One region of the Sodalis sp. RH20 genome, then DNA from elsewhere that is predicted to be linked to it. Evidence: predicted binding sites of a transcription regulator. Region 1 holds the regulator's gene; each other region holds the start of a gene.
What was found. Region 1 encodes CRP, which controls carbon source genes, mostly activating them, when cyclic AMP is high. Its sites were predicted from a motif close to ATGTGANNNNNNTCACAT; they were not measured.

Region 1 (5,687 bases):
GGCTGGCCCTGCCGCTGACGGTCACCCGCTACCATTCCCTGGTGATCGACCGCGCCGGCTTGCCCGATTGCCTGGAGGCGACCGCCTGGAGTCTGCGCGACGGCGCGCGGGATGAAATCATGGGCATCCGTCATCGAACCCTGCCGCTTGAAGGTGTACAGTTTCATCCGGAAAGCGTGCTCAGCGAGCAGGGCCATCAACTCCTGGCGAACTTTCTTGCGTGTTAGCCGATCGGCATGTTGATATAGCATTAACGGACAAGACCACGGGCAGCGGCTTTTTTTCGCTCTAATGGTGATAAAACGATTGCACTGAAGTGATTTTTTATTCATATTTTATGACTATAATGTCACTTCTTATTTTGTTGCGGACCGGGTAATTACATATGAATACAGATAATAGCGCAGTAACGCGGGAAACTTTCGACCAGGTTATTCTGCCGGTTTATGCACCGGCGCAGTTTATTCCGGTCCGGGGCAAGGGTAGCCGGGTATGGGACCAGGACGGAAAGGAATATATTGATTTCTCCGGCGGCATTGCCGTCACTGCGCTGGGACATTGCCACCCGGCGCTGGTCGCGGCGCTGAAAGCCCAGGGCGAAACCCTATGGCACACCAGCAACGTCTTTACCAACGAACCGGCGCTGCGCCTGGCGCGCAAGCTGATTAACGCCACCTTTGCCGACCGGGTGTTTTTTGCCAACTCGGGCGGCGAGGCCAATGAAGCGGCGTTTAAGCTGGCGCGTCACTACGCCATTACCCGCCACAGCCCCTATAAAACCAAAATCATCGCTTTTCATAACGCGTTCCACGGCCGCACGCTGTTTACCGTTACCGTGGGCGGGCAACCGAAATATTCCGACGGCTTCGGGCCAAAACCGGCGGATATCGTCCATGTGCCTTTTAACGATCTGGCGGCCGTCAAGGCGGTGATGGATGATCATACCTGCGCCGTGGTGGTGGAGCCGATTCAGGGTGAAGGGGGCATTATGCCCGCCACGCCGGAATTCCTGCAGGGCCTGCGCGATCTGTGCGACCAGAATCAGGCGCTGCTGGTGATGGACGAAGTGCAGTGCGGCATGGGGCGCACCGGCAAGCTGTTTACCTATATGCACTATGGCGTAACGCCGGATATTCTGACCACCGCCAAGGCGCTGGGCGGCGGTTTCCCCATCAGCGCCATGCTGACTACGGAAGAGATCGCCTCGGTGATGAAAGTGGGCACCCATGGCACCACCTATGGCGGCAATCCCCTGGCCTGCGCGGTATCCGAGGCGGCGCTGGATGTGATTAACCAGCCGGAAGTCCTGGCGGGCATTAACGAAAGGCACGATCGTTTCGTCAGCGCGCTCCAGGCGATTGACGACAAATATCAGGTATTTTCGGATGTGCGTGGCATGGGCCTGCTGCTGGGCGCCGAACTGCGGCCGCAGTTCCATGGCCGGGCGCGCGAGTTCCTGCACGCCAGCGCCGCGCAGGGCCTGATGATCCTCAACGCCGGTCCGGACGTCATCCGTTTCGCGCCGTCGCTGGTGGTGGAGTTCGCCGATATCGAACAGGGCATGGCCCGGTTTGAACAGGCGGTGGCGCAGGTTATCGCCGCCAAACCCTAAGGCGCGCGGCGGGAGACTAATGGCTTAACCGGCGCGCCAGCCAGTTGCCGTGCTGCGGCCGCTGGCGCCAGGCTACCGATGAAATCGTATGCATCACGCCCAGATGGAACAGAATACGCCGCAGATGGCGTTCCATCAGGGTGCCGGGCAGCTCCGGCGTTTCGCCGGCGGCATCCATCACCGGGCTGTCTGAGCTTGGGCCGTCATATTCCAGCCGTTGCTGGCAGCGCTGCAGCGCCACCTCGCAAGAGGCCAGGTACTTTTGCGCCAGCGTCGGCGTCAGCATGTAGTGATCCCGCGCCAGGATGGTCATGGCATTGATGTGCTCGACGATGAACTGGCTATGGGTCACCCATAAACGCATATCGGTCAGATAGCGCGAATTAAACGCCGGTTCCCGCATCGCCTGGCTAAGCGACGTAAACAGCGCGTTGTGCGCCTGGTTGACCTTCATGCGCGCGTAGGCCAGCGCCGCCGGCTCGGGGGCGGGTTGCAGCAGCAGTCGCAGCGCGTCCTGGTCCCGCTCCAGCGCCAGATGGGCGTTTTTGCGCAGCATACCGCTTTGCCACTGCGGCCATAACCACAGCATGCCGCCGAACGCCAGCATACAGCCGATCAGCGTATCCACCAGCCTGGGCACCAGGAAATGCGCGCCGTTCAGCGACAGTAGCTGCAACGTATACACCGCGGTCACCGTCATGCCGATCATCGCCAGGCCGTAATTTTTGCGCAACACCAGGTAAGACGCCAGCGTCAGGAACAACATGCACAGCAATACCGTGCCGTCGCTCAGCCTGAATTGCAGCGTGCCGGCGGCAATCACCAACCCCGCCAACGTGCCCAGGGCCCGATGCTGGATCCGCACCCGGGTGGCGTTATAGCCGTTCTGGCTGACAAACATCACCGTCATTAAAATCCAGTAGGGTTTGGGGAGATCCAATACCAGCCCCAGGCTGCTGCCGATGGCCAGCATAATCCCAAGCCTTGCCGCGCTGCGCAGCGCCATGGATTTAAAGGAACAGTAGCTGACCAGCGCATGCCAAAACGACAGCCGCTGCTGGTTGTCGGCCATCAGGTCGCGGCGGTAAAGCGGGCGCTGGGTACGCAGCAGCCGGGCGATACGGCTGAAATGGTAATAACAAAACTGTCCGACCGGATTATCCGGATGCCGGTCGGCAATTTTTTCCAGGGCCGACAGCGCGGTGGCCATGTTAAAACGCCCCGGCTGCCGGTGATAGAGAATATCATCCGCCAGTACCCGCAACCGCGCGGCAATCAACCGGGCGTTATAGCGGATAACCGCCTCGGCGTGGCTTTGCGCCACCAGTTTTTGTACTTCGTCCGGCTGGTGCAGGCTGACGGCGATATGCTCCTGCAAATCCAGCGCCACCTGGAAAGAACGCAGCAGGCGTTTGTACTGCAGCTGATCATTGGCCGACAGCATATAAAGCTGCTGGTATACCTGGGCAATCAGATCAATCACCGCCTGCTGGCGGGCAAACAGCGGCGGCAGGGCGGTTTCCGGATCGGTATGCTGTGTCAGCAGGGTATATTTCGCCTCGATATAATCCGCCAGCTCCCGATACAGCAGGCTAAGAGATTCCCGCATCGGCTGCTCCTTCCACAACCGGAACCACAGGGCGTTGAACAGTCCGTACCAGGCGGTGCCGGCAATATACAGCAGCGGCGGCACGACGGGCGGCACATTGCCGGCCAGGCCCAGGGTAAAGATGGCGGCGATAAGCGCGGCGGGCAATAAACGGCCGTGCAGCGGGCTGATTTCACCGGTAACGCCGAACAGCAGCGCCAGGCCGAGCATCACCAAGGGCAACGGCACCGGCACGGCCAACAGCACCTGGATCAGCACGCTGCTCAGCGCGAACAGCGCACCGCCGACGGCCAGGCGCTTGAAAAACCGTTTATGCAGGGTATCGAGGCCGGCGATATTGCAGCAGGCAGGGACCAACGAAAACAGCAGGCCGTTTTGCAAGCTGCCGAATAACAGGCCGGCGGCCACCGGCAGGCATAGCACGATGGTTTGCCGCAGGGCATAGTTTACTTCAGGGTGGTAGATTAACCGGCGCCACATACTGTCAGCAAAAAAAGCGTGGTACGAAGCACCACGCCTGTATAACGGGGCTATCAGCGCGTGCCGTAAACAACAATGGTTTTACCGTGCGCGGATATAAGATTTTGATCTTCGAGCATTTTAAGAATACGTCCTACCGTCTCGCGGGAACAGCCGACAATCTGGCCGATTTCCTGACGGGTGATTTTTATCTGCATGCCGTCGGGGTGGGTCATGGCGTCGGGTTGTTTCGCCAGGTTCAACAGGGTTTGCGCTATGCGTCCGGTAACGTCCAGGAATGCCAGGTTGCCGACTTTTTCCGACGTTACCTGTAAACGACTGGCCATTTGCGCCGACAGGCGCATCAGGATATCCGGATTCACCTGAATCAGCTGCCGGAATTTTTTATACGAAATCTCGGCGACTTCACAGGCGGTTTTCGCCCGTACCCAGGCACTGCGTTCCTGACCTTCCTCGAATAGGCCGAGCTCACCGATGAAATCTCCCTGGTTAAGATAGGAGAGAATCATCTCTTTGCCTTCTTCATCCTTAATCAGCACCGCCACGGCGCCCTTAACGATGTAGTAAAGCGTTTCAGCCTTTTCACCCTGATGTATAAGTGTACTCTTCGATGGATACTTATGAATATGGCAATGAGACAGGAACCATTCGAGAGTCGGGTCTGTTTGCGGTTTGCCGAGAACCATTCGCTGTTATCCTCTTTTGTCATCGCTATCCCAGGTTCGGGACATCGTATTCCCTGTTACGGCGCTTGTATTATTCACTCTGACTCCGCGTTTAAACGGAGCGACGTAAGGGAACTTATTAGGGTCTGGTAATGTGATGTTCCGATCGATCTCTTGCCCTTTCATTATCATGAGGCCGATCCAGCCTTGTTTTTAGCATAGGTTTGAAGCAGTGTCTTCTGTTGTCTTGCTTCAGCATGAAGTATGTTCAGTAACATTGCCAGTTTTCCAACAAAAATGTAGTCTGCTGGAAAGCTTTTCATCAGGAGTATCATAATGCAGGCACGGGTCAAATGGGTAGAAGGGTTGTCTTTCATGGGCGAATCCGCCTCGGGCCACCAGGTTTTGATGGATGGGAACGCGGGCGAAAAAGCGCCCAGCCCAATGGAAATGGTATTGATGTCGGTCGGCGGCTGCAGCGCCATTGATGTGGTATCGATTTTACACAAAGCGCGGCAGGACGTCCGGGACTGCGAGGTCAAACTCACCTCCGAGCGCCGCGACGAGGCGCCGCGCCTGTTTACCCATATCAACCTGCATTTTATCGTCACCGGCGCCGGGCTGACCGACAAGGCGGTGGAGCGGGCGGTGACGCTATCGGCGGAAAAATACTGCTCGGTCTCACTGATGCTCGGCGCGTCGGTCAATATGACCCACAGCTTTGAAGTGCGCGACGAACACCACGCCCCCGCCGCCTAACCGTCCCGCCGTCACCGCACTCCAACCCGGCGTGTTCAAGGGAGAGCGCGCCAATGGGGTCGAATCGGGCATGGTTTCTCTGCCCGACCGAGCGCCCCATGGCACGGTATGCCCGCCAACACCGCGCTCAAACCCGGCGTGTTCAAGGGAGAGCGCGCCAATGGGGTCGAATCGGGCATGGTTTCTCTGCCCGACCGAGCGCCCCATGGCACGGTATGCCCGCCAACACCGCGCTCAAACCCGGCGTGTTCAAGGGAGAGCATGCCGATGGGGTCGAATCGGGCGTGGTGTTCCCGCCCGACCGAGCGCCCCACGGTATGCTAGGCCCGCCAACACCGCAGCGAATCCTGGCGTGTTCCAGGGAGAGCATGCCGATGGGGTCGAATCGGGCGTGGTGTTCCCGCCCGACCGAGCGCCCCACGGTATGCTAGGCCCGCCAACACCGCAGCGAATCCTGGCGTGTTTAAGGGAGAGCATGCCGATGGGGTCGAATCGGGCGTGGTGTTCCCGCCCGACCGAGCGCCCCAGGGTATGCTAGGCCCGCCAACACCGCAGCGAATCC
Region 2 (5,687 bases), 730 kb from region 1:
TGGTGGGAAATCCACGTTACTCGCCGAGCTGAAGCGACGCGGCTATACCGTTGTCGAAGAACCCGGCCGGCGCGTCGTGAGCGAAGAGTTGAAACGAGGCGGCCAGGCATTACCCTGGATTGATATGGCGGCGTTCTTACGCAACGTTATCCAACTGTCCATAACCGATTGGACCAGGGCCGGCACCGCAAACGAATGGATATTTTTCGATCGCGGGGTGGTGGACGCGGCGGCCAACCTTGAGCACATCACGGGTAAGCCTTATTTAAAGCGCTATGGCATTTCTTTGCGCTATCATCACAAGGTTTTTTTAACGCCGCCCTGGGCCGAAATTTATGCCGAAGATCCAGAACGGCGGCATTCTTTTGACGCGGCTTTGGCTGAATACGGCCTGCTGGTCACCGCCTACCCGGCATTGGATTATGACATTTTGGCAATACCAAAAACCAACGTAGCGGATCGGGCCACGTTTGTTCTTGATGCTCTGTCCGGCAACGGAGAATAATACCACCGCCGCACCGCACGCCGCCGGTGAAGTAAACGTTGCCAGCGCCCCGACTATTCCATTGCTGCCGGCATTCCTGACCCCCGTATCCGGCACGGCATTCGCTCAGACTGTTGTGTTTGCGTCGTTATCGCCATCGGCATTTAGCGCTTTCCCCTGCACCACCAGCCACTGCTCAAACGCTTGGTGCAATACGGTTTTTTGCACGCTCACCGGCGTTAAGGCCTGGTATTGACAGGGGGCAACGGTAAATTGCGGAAACAGCGGGACAAGACGGCCATGCATTATCTCCGCCGACAGCGTGTTGACCGGCCCCAATCCCACCCCGATCCCTTCCAGCATCGCCTGCAGGGAAACGTGGAAATGGTCGTAACGGCGAAATAAGCTCGCGGGTGTTTTTCGCAGGCCGGCCGCCGCCAGCCACAGATTCCACTGCTCAGGCCTTGTCAGGGTTTCAATGCGGGGACAGGCGAGGACATCCGCGGGCAGGCGGAGCGGATAACGCTTAAGCAGCGCGGGGGAGGCCATCAGGCAATGCTGATCTTGCAAAAACGCGATCGCGGAATACTCCGCTACGCTGATATCACGCCGGATCAACAGGTCATAGTGCCCGATAATGTGCAATTGCTCGGTATTGGCCGTGGAAATCTGCAAATTTGCCTGGGGAAAGCGCGTATAAAAATCATCGAGGCGGGGCAGCAGCCATTTCAGGCACAGTGTGGTCGGCACGCTGACATTAAAGACATTATTACGTCCACCGTTGCCGTAGCGCAGGGCGATGTCGGACAGGTTATCAAACGCGCTCCCCAGCTCCCGGGCCAGCGTCAGGGCGTAAGGCGTCGGCACGCGTCGCTGGCCTTCCCGGCTGAATAAATTAACGCCGAACCATTTTTCAACCACCTGCATATGGCGGCTGACCGCCCCATGGGTAATACATAATTCTTTGGCGGCGGCGGTATAGCTGCCGGCATGGCATGCAACCAAAAATGCCCGTAATGCCGCCAGGGGTGGGAGTGAATGCATAACCAGTCCTTTTTTATCACTATTGCGTGATATTTTATCACGAGCCATTCCATTTCTGATCGCTATCATCATGGTTACTACCCCCTGAAAAAGGACGTGCCGGCGTGATGTATCTGATCATTGTCATTATTGGAATAGCGGCCGGCATCATCAGCGGCATGGTGGGCACAGGCGCTTCCATCATGCTGTTGCCGGCGCTGGCGTATACCTTTGGTCCCAAGGCCGCGGTTCCCATCATGGCCATCGCCGCCATTATGGGTAATGTTTCGCGTGTGCTTATGTGGCGCAGGGACATCAATATCAGGGCCTTTCTGTGGTATTCCCTGCCGGGTATCCCCGCCGCCGTCCTGGGCGCCAATACGCTGTGGCTGATGCCTGCGCCCCTCTCCAACTTCTGCATCGGCCTGTTTTTCTTCCTGCTGATCCCGGCGCGCCACTGGGCCAATGCCCGGGCAATAACGCTCAACCCCATGCAACTGGCGCTGGCGGGCGCACTGGTCGGTTACCTCACCGGGGTGGTTTTCTCCACGGGCCCGCTGACCATCCCCCTTTTTGCCGGGTATGGGCTGACAAAAGGCGCGCTGCTGTCGACGGAAGCGGCCGCCTCCTTTGCTATCTACCTTGCCAAGGCATCGGCGTTCGGGGCCATCGGCGCCCTGCCGCGGTCCGTCGTTATCAGTGGCCTGATGGTAGGCGGTACGCTGGTTGCCGGCATGTACATCGGTAAAATATTCTTGGTGAAAATGGCTGAAAAAACCTTTAACCGCCTGATTGACGCCATGATGCTGGTGGCGGGCGCCTCAATGATTTGGGACGCGCTTAATTGATAAATGATTCCCTGCGGAATATAACGCGCTATAAAATCCATAAAAATAAAAAATAGAACCCAATGGCCAAGCATACATAAAGCCAGCACCGGCAACCGACAATGCCTGGACAGGCGGCGGCGGTAACTATCGCCTGTTTATCAGAGGCGTACTCTCGCGATCCGTAATAATGAGGGATAGCAAATACCTAATAACATAATTAGCATCTATTTAGCGGCCAATTTACCATACCGGGTTATTCACATTATTTCTTGTTCATTTTGAACGGAGGTTGCTTTTTATTAAGTCAATCACGTTATGCGTTACATCATTTTCGTTACATCATTTTTAAGTGACATCCATCACAGTTTTGCACATCCATAGCCGTTTAACTGCACCTCAACGACATTACCGTTGAGGAAATAAAAATGAACGTTGATACCCAGTCTTGCGTGGTTACCGGAAAAAAAGCCGTTGCCGTGGTGGCGCAAAACGTAGAATATTCCGGCCAGGGGACCTTGGTTAAAATATCCCGCGGCGGGATTTGCGGATCCGATCTGCATTATTACCAGGAGGGTGCGGTCGGAAATTTCAAAGTGCGCCAGCCCATGATTCTGGGGCACGAAGTTATCGGCCATGTGGTAAAAAGCGATGCCCCGGGGTTATCCGTTAACCAGAGCGTGGCCATTAACCCCAGCAAGCCCTGTAAACAGTGTAAATATTGCCTGTCCGGTGAGGAAAATCAATGTATTAATATGCGCTTTTTCGGCAGCGCCATGTATTTCCCGCATGTGGATGGCGGATTCACGCAATTTAAAGTCGTGGATACGGAACAATGCATCCCCTTTAACAATGCCCTCGATGAACGCGTCATGGCTTTTGCCGAACCGCTGGCGGTGGCCATTCACGCCGTGAATCAGGCCGGGGACGTTAAGGGTAAAACCGTTTTTGTCTCCGGCGTCGGGCCTATCGGCAGCTTGCTGGTGGCGGCCGCCAAGGCCTCGGGCGCGCGGGAAATCATCTGCGCCGACCTGAGCCAGCGTTGCCTGGATATCGCCGCCCAAATGGGCGCCACCAAAACCCTGCATGCGGCGGCCGGTGATTTCTCCGCGTATGCCGATCAAAAAGGCTACTTCGATATCGCGTTCGAAGCCTCGGGCCATCCCCAGTCCATTACGCGCTGCCTGGAATTAACCCGGGCCAGGGGTACCTTAGTCCAGGTCGGCATGGGCGGCGTGACGCCGGAGTTCCCCATGATGATGGTCATAGCCAAGGAAATCAGGCTGGTGGGGAGTTTTCGTTTCACCACCGAATTTAATACCGCCGTGGCCTGGCTGGGCAACGGCACCATCGACCCGCTGCCGTTGTTATCCGGTGAATATCCGCAGGCCGAACTTGAACAGGCGTTGATCTTCGCGGCGGACAAATCGTTAGCGTCAAAAGTACAGTTGGTTTTTTGAAAATAGGGATCCAAAATGAACGATATTTTTTCATTAAAAAATAAAAAAGCGCTGATTACCGGCTCCGCCCAAGGCATTGGTTTTTTATTGGCCAACGGACTGGCGCAATCGGGTGCGGAAATCATCATCAATGATATTACCGCCGCCCGCGCGGAAAAAGCGGCGCAGCAGTTACGGGACCAAGGGTATACCGCTTATTCTGTCGCATTTGATGTGACGAAAAGCCAGGCCGTTAATAGCGCTATTGAGCAAATTGAGTCCGATATCGGCCCTATTGATATTTTGATTAACAATGCCGGCATCCAGCGACGCCATCCGTTTACCGAATTTCCTGAGAAAGACTGGAACGATATTATCGCGGTAAATCAAACGGCGGTATTTTTGGTTTCACAAGCGGTTGCCCGTAACATGATCAAACGCAACCGGGGTAAAATCATCAATATTTGCTCCATGCAAAGCGAACTCGGCCGTGACACCATTACCCCCTATGCGGCGTCAAAGGGCGCGGTTAAAATGCTGACCCGCGGCATGTGTGTGGAACTGGCCCGTTATAATATTCAGGTTAACGGCATCGCCCCCGGCTATTTTAATACCGAAATGACCAAGGCCCTGGTCGATAACCAGGAATTTACCGCCTGGCTGACCAAACGCACCCCGGCCGCCCGCTGGGGAGACCCGCAGGAACTTATCGGCGCCGCGGTATTCCTGGCGGCGAAAGCCTCTGATTTTGTCAACGGTCACCTGATCTTTGTTGACGGCGGTATGTTGGCGGCAGTCTGAAAGTAAAAAAAATAACGAATAATAAATAAATGACGGGAGCCGCCCGCGGGCGACTTTTCGTCATTAGCATGGGGATTGGATATGCCGATTATAATTATTGCATTAGGGGTAATATTACTCCTGATATTGATGATCAAATTTAAAGTCAATGGTTTTATCGCCCTGGTGTTTGTGGCGGCGGTGGTGGGTATCGCCGAGGGCATGAAACCGCTGGCGGTCATGCACTCGATTCAAAACGGTATTGGCGGCACCTTGGGTGGTTTGGCGATGATCCTGGGATTCGGCGCTATGCTCGGACGCCTGATCTCCGATACCGGCGCCGCCCAGCGCATCGCCACGACGCTGATACAGTTTTTTGGCAAACAACGCATCCAGTGGGCGCTGGTGATAACCGGGCTGGTGGTCGGCCTGGCAATGTTCTATGAAGTCGGTTTCGTCCTCTTGTTGCCGTTGGTATTTACCATTGTGGCCGCCTCGGGGCTGCCTTTGCTGTATGTGGGCATTCCGATGGTTGCCGCCCTGTCGGTGACCCACTGCTTTTTGCCGCCGCATCCCGGCCCTACCGCTATCGCCATCATTTTTAACGCCAACCTGGGCACCACGCTGATTTATGGCCTGATCATCGCTATTCCGACCGTTATTATCGCCGGCCCCCTTTTTTCCAAACTGCTGAAAAAATTTGAAAAAGAACCGCCGGCGGGATTATTCAACCCGAAAATTTTTACCGAACAGGAAATGCCCGGTTTTGCCGTCAGTGTGACCGTGGCCATTATCCCGGTCATTCTGATGGCATTGGCTGCGATCGCCGATATGACCATGGCGAAAGACGACGGCGTGCGTCTGTTGCTGGAATTTATCGGTAATCCCGCCGTGGCGCTGTTTGCCGCCATCGTACTGGGTATTTTTACTCTCGGCCTGCGCAGCGGGCGCCAGATCGGCCAGGTGATGGATATCCTGGGCGATTCCATTGCCGCCATCGCCATGATCATCTTTATTATCGCCGGCGGCGGCGCCTTTAAACAGGTACTGGTGGACAGCGGCGTCGGTGATTTTATCGCCAATATCATGCGCGGCACGTCGCTGTCGCCGCTTGTCATGTGCTGGTGCGTCGCG
Region 3 (5,687 bases), 1.7 Mb from region 1:
CATAAGGCATCGTCCTCGTGGGTTGCGTTACCATTGGTCAACAAATAAAACAGATTGAAATAAAAAAGCAATTTAAGTCGTGTCAAATACGTTAAAGTTTTGTAAATAGAAACAACGAGTCCTGCCTTGGAAATGTTGGCATCAGACGTGGGCAAGGTTATTTTTAAGCCCGCGGAGAACGGCGTTGGCATAGGCCCGGTAGCGGATGCTAGATCAGCCATCCAAGGAGTAATGTGGCGCCGATGACCGTCGATGCTCCGCCGATCCGGGTGGATATCTGGGCGAACGGCATCAATGACATGCGGTTTGACGCTGATAGAATGGCAACGTCGCCGGTCCCGCCCAGTCCGCTGTGGCAGCATGTGACGATGGCGGCCTCGATCGGGTACATATTGAGATAAGGCGCAATCAGAAAACTCACGACGCCCATGGAAATGACCACCGAGGCACAGACGATCACATAGCCGAGGGAGAACACCGCGACGACGCTTTCCAGCGGGACATACAGCATGCCCAGTCCAATCATAAGCGGCCATACCAGTGTGGTGGATACAAATTTATAAAAACTATGGGCTCCTTCCTCCATCTTTGCCGGGATCACCCGCGCGTATTTACACAGTACGGCAATCAGAATCATCAATACCGGTCCGGGAATATGAACCCATTTTTCGACTAAACCCCCAACGATGAAAAAGGTGCAAATCATCAATAAACCGCCGCCCATCAGCGCGAAATCCACCGGACGTTCTTCTTCTTTTCGGGCAAACAAGGCATTTTCCGCCGCCGACCTGATTAATGTGCCATCGCCACTCCAGTGAGTGCGGCGGGTGCCCAAACGGGCCAGCACGCCGGCGCAGACGATAGCGAAAATATTGCCCACGACGGCGGCGGGAGCCAACTGCGCCACGTAAACATCCGGCGAGGCGCCCAGGATGGCGGAATAAGCCAGGGAAAGGGGTAAAATACCTTCGCCGATCCCGCCGCCCAGGATGGGGACGATAATAAAGAAAAAAGTATGGTAAACGCTATACCCGAATAATTTACCCACCACCAATCCGCTTATCGCCGCCGTTGCGGTTCCCGCCAGCAAGGGTATAAACATACGGATCATGCCTTGCACCAGGACAATACGGTTCATGCCGAGGATACTGCCGACCACCAGGCTGGCGATAACAAAATACAGCAGGTTGGCCTCCTTCATTAACAGGTGTACCGTCTCCAGGGTGTTAATTTTAAAAACGCCAAAAAAAACCATTACCGACGGTACCATTAGACAAAGAATGGCTGGGCCGCCAATATCGCGCAGCACGGGAATCCGTCGGCCAATATGCGACAGCAAAAATCCCAGGGTCATAATGACGGCCAAACCACCAATCATATTTTTAGGCAGGTAGCTGGAATAGGCGGAAATAAACACGATGCTGGCGATGGTAATGAAAAGAATCAACGGCACCGAACTGATATCAGCGCCGTTGCATTGCCTGAAGAATGTCGATGAGGGCGACGTTGCTGTTTTTTCATAATTCTCAATTGGTTTGTCGATTTTTTCCATTATAATCACCTTGCTGTTTTGGCGGTGCGCTGATAAGAGGTTAATGGGTTTTATTGATTAAATGGCTGACGTTAAGTACGTATTATAAAATTATAATGTTTTATTTTATACTCAGATGTATAATTTGTGTGCGCTACTCATCACACAATCTTTTTGGTAATTTAATTAATCTTTGTTTAATTAAAAAAACTTTAAATAGTTAAAAATGCATATTAATAATTAAATTTAACTGAGAGTTGCAACCTGACATGCTATAACAGTCACCACTGATGGATTTTTTAGCCGGGTGCGGACAACTGCTTTATGCCAAGCTGCTCGCCGGCTGCGAGTGAAAAATATAAATACAAGCGTATTTATTGATGTTATATGCGAGGGTTGTGAAATGGCATCGTGCAAAACGTTGTACACACATTATACCGGGTCATTGCTGCTGGATAATCCCTTGCTGAATAAGGGATCGGCTTTCACCGAACAAGAGCGTCGCGCCCTCAATCTCTGCGGACTGTTACCGAATCAGGTCGAAACCATCGGCGAGCAAACGGAGCGCGCTTATTCTCAATACTGCCAATTTAAACGGGATATTTCAAAACATATCTATTTGCGTAATATCCAGGACACCAACGAGACATTGTTTTATAATTTGTTGCGTTATCATCTTGACGAAATGCTGCCGATTATTTACACCCCAACGGTCGGCGAGGCCTGCGAGCGATTTTCGGCGATCTATCGCCGCGCCAGAGGGTTGTTTATTGCCTATCCGGACCGGGATCGTATTGACGACATGCTGCAGAATTTCTCTAAACATGATATCAGAATCATTGTGGTTACCGACGGGGAGCGCATTCTAGGGTTGGGCGATCAGGGCATTGGCGGCATGGGCATTCCTATCGGCAAGCTCTCTTTATATACCGCCTGCGGCGGCATTAACCCGGCACAAACGTTACCGATCATGCTGGACGTCGGAACCAACAATATGCAGTGCCTGGACGACCCGCTGTATATGGGCTGGCGGCACCCGCGCATAAACGATGACGAATATATGGCCTTCATCGACGCCTTTATCGTGGCGGTCAATACCCGCTGGCCCCGCGTCTTGTTGCAGTTCGAGGATTTCGCCCAAAAGAACGCCATGCCCCTGCTTGAACGTTATCGCCATACGCTGTGCTGTTTTAACGATGATATCCAGGGTACCGCCGCGGTAACGCTGGGAACCCTGATCGCCGCCAGCCATGCCGCGGGCGGCCGGTTACGCGATCACCGGGTCGTATTCCTCGGGGCGGGTTCCGCCGGCTGCGGCATTGCTGAAAATATCATCGCGCAAATGATGGCGGAAGGGGCCGGAGAAAAAGAAGCCCGTGCCCAGGTCTTTATGGTCGATAGATTTGGTCTGTTGACCGACGATATGCCCAACCTGCTTGATTTCCAGCGCCGGCTGGTGACCGCCCGCACCTCGCTCGCCGGCTGGGGCCTGACTACACCCAGCGTCTCGCTGCTGGACGTGGTGCGTCACGCCAAGCCGAGCGTGCTTATCGGCGTCTCCGGCCAGACAGGGCTGTTTACTGAGGAAATCGTGCACGAAATGCTGCGCCACTGCCCGCGGCCGATTATTATGCCGCTGTCCAATCCGACATCGCGCGCGGAGGCCCGACCGCAGGACGTGCTCGCCTGGACCGAAGGCGCGGCAATGATAGCGACGGGCAGCCCGTTTGCGCCGGTGATTTACCAGGATCGACGCTATGATATTCCCCAATGCAATAATGCGTATATTTTCCCAGGACTGGGGCTGGGCATTCTTGCCTCTGGCGCCAGCCGCGTCACCGATGGCATGCTGATGGCGGCCAGCCAGGCATTGGCGGCCACTTCGCCGTTGGCGATGACCGGCGCGGGGCCGCTACTGCCGCCGGTGAATGATATTCAGCAAATATCGCGCGCGATCGCCGTTAAGGTGGCCAAAACCGCCCAGGAAGAAGGCGTGGCGTCGGTCATGTCGGAAAAGGACCTTGCCCGGTCATTGGAGCAGAATTATTGGCAGGGTGGTTATAGCCATTATAAACACTCATCTTTTTAAATCGTTTATGCGCCACCTGGGGGTTGGGGCTATCGGTCCGGCACCCGGTTTGTGTTTTTTTATGCCCATGAGTGTTATGAGGAATGCCGATGGATCCCTCCCACATCATTTTTGCCCTGCTGGGCTGGTTGGAAAATAACTTGGATCAGCCATTAATAATGGATCGGATTGCGAGTAAATCAGGTTATTCAAAATGGCATTTACAACGTATGTTTTCCAGAATAACCGGTACGACGCTGGGTTCATATACCCGGGCGCGCAGATTGTCCCGGGCAGCGGTGGCGTTATGCGTCACCGATTTACCCATTATTGATATTGCCATCAGATATCATTTTGACTCCCGGCAGAGCTTCACCCGGGCGTTTAAAAAACAGTTTGGCCAAACGCCCGCCTTTTACCGCGATACGACGGAGTGGCCGTCGTTTGGCATTTGTCCTCCGATACGACCAGGCGCCGCGACTATACCGCCGCTCACCTATGTCACCTTACAGGATGTGCAGTTATACGGCGTCACCAGCAGCTATACCGGGTCGCTTGGGCGGGATAGCACTTTTTTTCGCGCCGATTTGCATACGGATTTTTGGTTTCACTATTTGGAGCAAGCGCGGATCTTACCGTCCGTCTTGTTTGGTCTAAATCATGTACTGCCGAATAAAAGCCCTGAAATGGGGCAGGAAGTCATATTCCGTTACACCACTGCGCTTCAGCCAAAGTATGCCCCCATAGGTCAACCGGTAATACTGGCGGGCGGTGAATACGCGCTATTTACCTATAACGGAGATACGGGCGGCCTGCAGAATTTTATTTTGATGCTGTATGACACTTATTTGCCAAAGCTGAAATTAACGCGCCGTCAGGGGCCGGATATAGAGTGCTTTTATCCGCAAGGCAAAGAGGAGATAGCAACGCTGCATCAATCGAATTGCCAATACCTGATACCGGTATACCGCTGAAGACATCGTTGTCCTTGCCTGGCGGTATCCCAATGCGCTGTGCGGGTGATATTTGTATCCGGGGGCGTCCGGCCGGGTAACGAAGGCAGGGGTGCGAAGCACGATCCCGATCGTTACTGATAGGGCCTTTACCACGCTGTCGCGCCAGGCCGATACGGCGAAGGCGTCCAACTATCTGATGAATCACTGGCAGGTGTTGTGTTACTACGCCGGCGATGGCTGGGCGGAGATCGATAACAATATCGCCGCAAACGCGCTGCGGGTAGTGAACCCGGGCCGCAAAAATTGCCTGTTCTTCGGTTCGGACCGCGGCGGTGAACGGGCGTTGCACAAGCTAAACGGGGTGGAACCGGAAGCGTATCTGCGTCATGTGCTGGCAGTTATCGCGGAACATCCCATCAACAAGATCAAAGATCTCCTGCCGTGGCACCTCGACATCCCTGCTGAGTAAGGGGCAATACGGCGCTAGGCGGTCGCTTACTATGATGCCGCGGCAATTTTTTTATAGTGGCAAAAAAAAATGGCACGACAGAGAATTTTTTTTCAAGCTGTCATCAGTGCCCTCCATACAAAAGAAAGTGGCACAACAAACAATAGCGCTGGTAAAAAATTCACCACGGAAAAAATTTTAATCTGTGCGATGCGAAGTCCCACGGCAATCATAATTATACCACCGCAGGCCGAGAAATCGGCGAAAGCCGCCTTATCCATATATGGCATAATCCACACCGCTAGTCCAAATAAAGCGCTCTGGATTAACAGCTGGGGTATGGCCACCATCACTAAGGTAATCCCAAGTGACATCGAAAAAATCATCGCGGTAAAAAAGTCCATAATCGATTTAACCAGCAGCAGCTGATAATTACCTTCGAATCCTTCGGTCAATGCGCCGACTATGCCTAGTCCACTGGCACAAAACAGGACAATCATAGCGGTAAAACTTTGGGCGAATTCTTTTGCTGGCATAGTGCTACGGGTTTTGATGACTCGGGATAGCCAGTACTGAAGCTTTCCTGCCCCCCATTTAACGCCATGCTCCAGGGAAAACAATTCACCTAATGTGGTTCCAAGGATCAATGCGAAAATTACCGCCGGCATATTCTGTACTTTTATC
Region 4 (5,687 bases), 2.3 Mb from region 1:
TTTCATTTAAAATAATGCCTCTAATAATTATTATAGCAAAAAGTCTCTGGTTCAGCACAGCGTGCCGCAGAAACAGGCGCTGAAAATCAGGCAGAACGGCTGTGAAAGGAGATGCATTTTGTGTTCCAAAATGCCGTAATAACATAATTAAATAGTAGTGGCGGTTTTTATGAGCAGAAAATATGAGGGCGGCGACATGAGTTGTGAAAAAAAATCACGCGCATTGCACGATAGTGGTCTATTTTTTAGTCATTCAGTTCGGATTAATCTGGATATGTTGTAAGGATACGTAAAGTCTGATTTGTGACATATAGCACAAAACATAAGTAAAATGAATGGGATAGAAAGCTTTGAAAACTTATGTTACACGATACGTTTACTTGGACAACATTTATTAAGCAGAGTTTCGTGCTACTTTTTGTTATATTTTCATGGTTAGGACGTAAATTCACATTTGAGGTGGTTATGAACAAAATTGCATGTCTTTCAGCGTTAGCTTGTGTATTGGCAGTAGCGGCGGGTTCGGCGACTGCGGGCGAAAGCACCGTTTCCGCGGGTTATGCCCAAGGTGATATGCAGGGCGTCATCAACAAGGCATCGGGTTTTAACCTGAAGTACCGTTATGAAATGGATGATAGCGCGCCTTGGAGCATGATCAGCTCCTTCACCTACCTGGAAAAGAACCAGGCTGAACAAGGCACCTACGAAAAAGGCACTTACTACGGCATCACCGCCGGTCCGGCTTACCGCATTAACGATTGGGCCAGCGTATACGGCGTAGTCGGCATGGGCGTGGGCCAATTTACCGACAACGCGCAAGACGGCCGCGATTCACACCGCACCAGCGACGTTGGCGTAGCATACGGCGCAGGCTTGCAGTTCAACCCGATGGAAAATGTCGCGTTTGACGTTTCCTACGAACAAAGCCGCATCCGCAGCGTAGACGTTGGCACCTGGATCGCAGGCGTTGGTTACCGCTTCTAATTTCCCTTCTGCGATCGGGCGGCGCCGGTTTTCCGGTTAACGACCCCGGTGTGGACATGATAAGCATGGCTGAGCATTTCAGCCATGCTTTTTTTTTTATCCCGGCCGCGCCCTCCCTGCTTGGACGGCGACACTTGTCCCGTATCGCCCATCCACCCTCCGGCCCGTATCAGGGCGCGCATGCTGTTTATCGAGCAGCTGCGTTTTTATATTCTTCCTGCCGCCAGAGCAGTATTTTAAAGAAGGGCAATGGTGAGCCGGGAATAATGGGCTATGGCATGCCACACCGCTATAGTGTCTCTCTTTTATCCTGCCTGACGGGACGCCCTTATTTATCGGTTATGCATTATTAGCGGTCGCCCTGGCGGGATGCTGGCGAAATGACACTGTATTTATCCTGCTCGGCGGGTAAATAAGGTATACCCTTATGATATGACAACCCTGATATTTATTGATGATGTTAATATGACAAAATATTAAATCAAATAATAATGCCTTATATTGGTTAGCGGGCCGAAAGAGGCGCGTAAGTGGCGGCCATCAGGGGCCGTTTTGCCGGCCGCGAACGCGGGCCGCGGAGCGCTAACCCGGCTCGGGGCCGCGCCGGGCACGCCAATTTTAATGCTTATGGCCATAGGTGCACACAGAGAGAGCAATTTTACAGCGGAGTGTGGCATAATGTGGTCAATGTCACGTTTTTAATGAAGAGTACCTCCTTTTGCTAATCTGTAACAACATCACCATGCAATTCGGTAGCAAACCGCTATTCGAAAATATTTCCGTTAAATTTGGCGGCGGCAATCGCTACGGCCTGATTGGCGCCAACGGCTGCGGTAAATCCACCCTGATGAAAATCCTGGGGGACGACCTGGTGCCCAGCGGCGGCCATGTCAGCCTTGACCCGAATGAACGCCTGGGCAAGCTGCGCCAGGATCAGTTTGCCTTTGAACAGTATACCGTGCTTGATACCGTCATCATGGGCCATGCCGAGCTCTGGGCGGTGAAAGAAGAGCGCGACGCCATCTACGCCATGGCCGAGATGAGCGAGCAGCAGGGCTATCGGGTTGCCGATCTCGAAGTCCTGTACGGCGAGATGGATGGTTATACCGCCGAGGCGCGCGCCGGTGAGCTTCTGTTGGGCGTCGGCATTCCTCTTGAGCAGCATTACGGTCCGATGAGCGAAGTGGCGCCTGGCTGGAAACTGCGCGTGCTGCTGGCGCAGGCGCTGTTCGCCAATCCGGATATTCTGCTGCTTGACGAACCTACCAATAACCTGGATATCAATACCATCCGCTGGCTGGAGCAGGTATTGAACGAGCGCAACAGCACCATGGTCATTATTTCCCATGACCGGCACTTCCTGAATATGGTCTGTACCCATATGGCGGATTTGGATTACGGTGAACTGCGCATCTATCCCGGCAATTACGACGATTATATGACCGCGTCCACCCAGGCGCGCGAACAGCTGATGTCCGGCAATGCCAAGAAAAAGGCGCAGATTGCCGAATTGCAGTCCTTTGTCAGCCGCTTTAGCGCCAATGCGTCCAAATCACGCCAGGCAACCTCCCGCGCCCGCCAGATTGAAAAAATCAAGCTGGACGAGGTGAAGGTGTCCAGTCGCCAGAATCCATTTATCCGCTTCGAGCAGGATAAAAAATTGTTCCGCAACGCCCTGGAAGTACAGCAGCTGACCCAGGGTTATGACGGCCAGCCGCCTCTGTTCAGTAAAATAAACCTGATGCTGGAGGTGGGCGAAAAGATGGCGGTGCTCGGTCCCAACGGCATCGGTAAAACCACCCTGCTGAAAAGCCTGGTGGGCGAGCTGCCGCCGGTGAGCGGCACCATCAAGTGGTCCGAGAACGTCAGCATCGGTTATTATGCCCAGGATCATTCCAGCGAATTCACCGAAAACATTAACGTGTTTGACTGGATGAGCCAATGGAAACAGCCCAGCGACGACGAACAGGCGGTGCGCAGCATCCTTGGCCGGTTGCTGTTCAGCCAGGACGATATCAATAAACCGGTCAGCGTCTTATCCGGCGGCGAAAAGGGCCGCATGATGTTCGGCAAGCTGATGATGGAAAAACCCAATATCCTGCTGATGGACGAACCTACCAACCATTTGGATATGGAATCCATTGAGTCGCTGAACTCGGCGCTGGAACTGTACCAGGGGACGCTGATATTTGTGTCCCATGACCGCGAATTCGTCAGTTCGCTGGCGACGCGCATCTTGGAATTAACGCCGGAAAAAGCGATAGATTTCAGCGGTAACTATGAAGATTACCTGCGCAGCCAGGGTTTAAACTAAGCTGATGACGGTTTAAACGCCGTTTTAAGCGCCGGCCCTGGTTGCGCGGGGCCGTTCCATTTCTCCTATTGCCGCGCAGTGTTCGCCGGAGCAACGCCGCCCGCGCCAAACGCGATTTCCCTCTCAGCCGGGCGACGCCGTCCCACACACGGCGCAATGCGGATCCCGCGGCAGCACCATCTCCCGAAACTGCAGCGTCATGGCGTCATACATGACCAGCCGGCCGGCCGGCGGCTTGCCGAACCCTGTCAGCAGCTTGATAGTCTCCATGGCCTGCAACGAGCCGATAATGCCCACCAACGGCGCCATCACGCCGGATTCCGCGCAGGTGAGGCTGCCTGCGCCGAACAATCGGCTCAGGCAGCGATAGCAGGGTTCGCCGGGCTGGTAGGTAAAGACGCTGATTTGCCCCTCCATACGGATCGCCGCACCGGACACCAGCGGCGTCTGGCGGGCAAAACACAGCCGGTTGAGCTGCTCGCGCGTCGTTACGTTATCGGTGCAATCCACCACGACGTCATGCTGCGCGATAAGCTCGGTCAGCGACTCGTCGTCCAGGGCGGCGTTGCGCGTGGCGATAGTGACATGGGGGTTAACCGACGCCAGGGCAAGGGCGGCGGAATCGACTTTAGCCATGCCGATGCGCCGATCGTCGTGCAGTATCTGGCGTTGCAGATTGGACAGCGCCACAATGTCGAAATCCAGCAGGGTGAGCCGTCCTATGCCCGCGGCAGTGAGATACAGCGCCGCGGCGCAGCCCAGCCCGCCCAGGCCCACCACCAGCGCACCCGCGTTTTTCAGCCGTTCCTGGCCGTCAAAATCAAAGCCGCGCAGCATGATTTGCCGGTTGTAGCGCAGCATTTCCGCATGAGTTAATTCGTCCGCCACGGTCCGGCCCTATGATAACAACAGATGATTAAAGGGTTCGATATCCACCCATTCGCCCACGGCCACGTCATCCTGCTCGGCCGGCAGCACGATAAAACAGTTGGCGGCGCTGAAGGAGCTGAAAACATGGGATCCCTGCGCGCCGGTGCCGGCGACCTCGATATCGCCGCGGGGCGTGGTATGGAACACGCCGCGCTGAAAATCCATCCGGCCGGGCGTTTTTTTAAGCCGCGTCAGCGTTCTGGCGCGCAGCCGGGCGGGTAACCGCCAGTGCGCCCGCCCGGCGAGCCTGGCTATCAGCGGCTGCACCAACTGGTAAAACGTCACCGCCGCCGACACCGGATTGCCCGGCAGGCCGCAGAACCAGGCGTGCTCCAGACGGCCGAAGGCAAAGGGTTTGCCGGGTTTCATCGCCAGTTTCCAGAAGCTGATTTCACCCAGTTCTTCAAGGATAGTTTTGGTATAGTCCGCTTCACCCACCGACACGCCGCCGCTGGTAATCACCAGGTCGGCCCGGCTGTCCGCCTGGCGGAATGCGTCGCGCAGGGCCTGGGCGTCATCGGCGATAATGCCCAGATCGATAACCTCGCAGCCCAGCTGGCGCAGCATCAGGCGTACGGCGAACCTATTGGTGTCGTGGATTTGCCCGGCGGCCAGGGGCGCCCCTATGGGCTGTAATTCGTCGCCAGTGGAAAACAGCGCCACCCGTGGCCGTCGCACCACGTTGATGTCCGCTATGCCCAGCGACGCCAGCAGCGGCAGCTCGCTCACCCCCAATGCGCGACCGGCGGACAGGACCTGGTCACCCAGGCGGATATCGTCGCCGATACGGCGAATATTCTGTCCCGGTTTTACCGGGGCGGTAAAACACACCCCATCGCCGGATAATTCGGCCTGCTCTTGCATTATTACCGCCTCCGTCCCGGGGGGAACGGGCGCGCCGGTCATGATGCGCACCACGCTCCCCGGCGGCCAATCGGCCGCGAAGGGCTTGCCGGCAAACGCTTTACCGGCTACCGGCAGCGGCGCGCCGGCGGCGACATCGGCCAGGCGCACCGCATACCCGTCCATGGCGGAATTATCAAACGGGGGAACGTTTACCGGGGAAATTACCGCGGCGGCGGTGATGCGCCCGGCGGCGTCGGTCAGCGCCAGCGTTTCGCGTCCGGCGAGCGGCCCGACCCGGGAAAGCATTTTTTCCAGCGCCTGTTCAAGCGTAAGCAGGGACGAATTCAAGGATGCCATATCAACTCCTGTAGCGTCGGCCGTTAATCCAGCGGCCGGAAGGGCAAGTATGCCGTGGCTTATTATGCCAGAAAACCTATGCCAAAAAATAAGGCGGGGAAGTAAATGCGCAAGGGATTGGCTTTGCCGCTTTTTAGCTAAGCTTAAGCGGCGATTTTACCTAACGAAAGGCCATTATTGTTGATGCCGTCAATAGTGACATTTCCGCTTTACACTGGCGGGCTGGGTTAATATAGTCAAAAATAATAACTAAATA

Region 2: the regulator CRP is predicted to act here: its motif matches at 2,685-2,702, upstream of idnD (L-idonate 5-dehydrogenase).
Region 3: the regulator CRP is predicted to act here: its motif matches at 1,681-1,698, upstream of ACL2XM_RS05150 (2-hydroxycarboxylate transporter family protein).
Region 4: the regulator CRP is predicted to act here: its motif matches at 1,663-1,680, upstream of ACL2XM_RS14255 (ABC-F family ATPase).

The regions. Positions count from the first base shown of each region.
Region 1 is NZ_CP178733.1:5,376,911-5,382,597, forward strand. It holds gene ACL2XM_RS24420 (aminodeoxychorismate synthase component II) at 1-227, shown strand, start outside; gene argD (bifunctional acetylornithine/succinyldiaminopimelate transaminase) at 386-1,612, shown strand; gene ACL2XM_RS24430 (YccS/YhfK family putative transporter) at 1,629-3,701, opposite strand; gene crp (cAMP-activated global transcriptional regulator CRP) at 3,755-4,387, opposite strand; gene ACL2XM_RS24440 (hypothetical protein) at 4,555-4,743, opposite strand; gene ACL2XM_RS24445 (OsmC family protein) at 4,703-5,125, shown strand.
Region 2 is NZ_CP178733.1:4,643,696-4,649,382, forward strand. It holds gene ACL2XM_RS21180 (AAA family ATPase) at 1-505, shown strand, start outside; gene ACL2XM_RS21185 (LysR substrate-binding domain-containing protein) at 611-1,528, opposite strand; gene ACL2XM_RS21190 (sulfite exporter TauE/SafE family protein) at 1,636-2,355, shown strand; gene idnD (L-idonate 5-dehydrogenase) at 2,763-3,794, shown strand; gene idnO (gluconate 5-dehydrogenase) at 3,810-4,574, shown strand; gene ACL2XM_RS21205 (gluconate:H+ symporter) at 4,656-5,687, shown strand, end outside.
Region 3 is NZ_CP178733.1:1,117,565-1,123,251, forward strand. It holds gene ACL2XM_RS05145 (cytochrome b) at 1-3, opposite strand, end outside; gene ACL2XM_RS05150 (2-hydroxycarboxylate transporter family protein) at 209-1,552, opposite strand; gene ACL2XM_RS05155 (NAD-dependent malic enzyme) at 1,935-3,620, shown strand; gene ACL2XM_RS05160 (helix-turn-helix domain-containing protein) at 3,710-4,573, shown strand; partial or broken gene ACL2XM_RS05165 (IS66 family transposase) at 4,707-5,024, shown strand; gene ACL2XM_RS05170 (DUF554 domain-containing protein) at 5,117-5,687, opposite strand, start outside.
Region 4 is NZ_CP178733.1:3,090,302-3,095,988, reverse strand. It holds gene ompX (outer membrane protein OmpX) at 466-984, shown strand; gene ACL2XM_RS14255 (ABC-F family ATPase) at 1,703-3,298, shown strand; gene moeB (molybdopterin-synthase adenylyltransferase MoeB) at 3,422-4,186, opposite strand; gene moeA (molybdopterin molybdotransferase MoeA) at 4,196-5,431, opposite strand.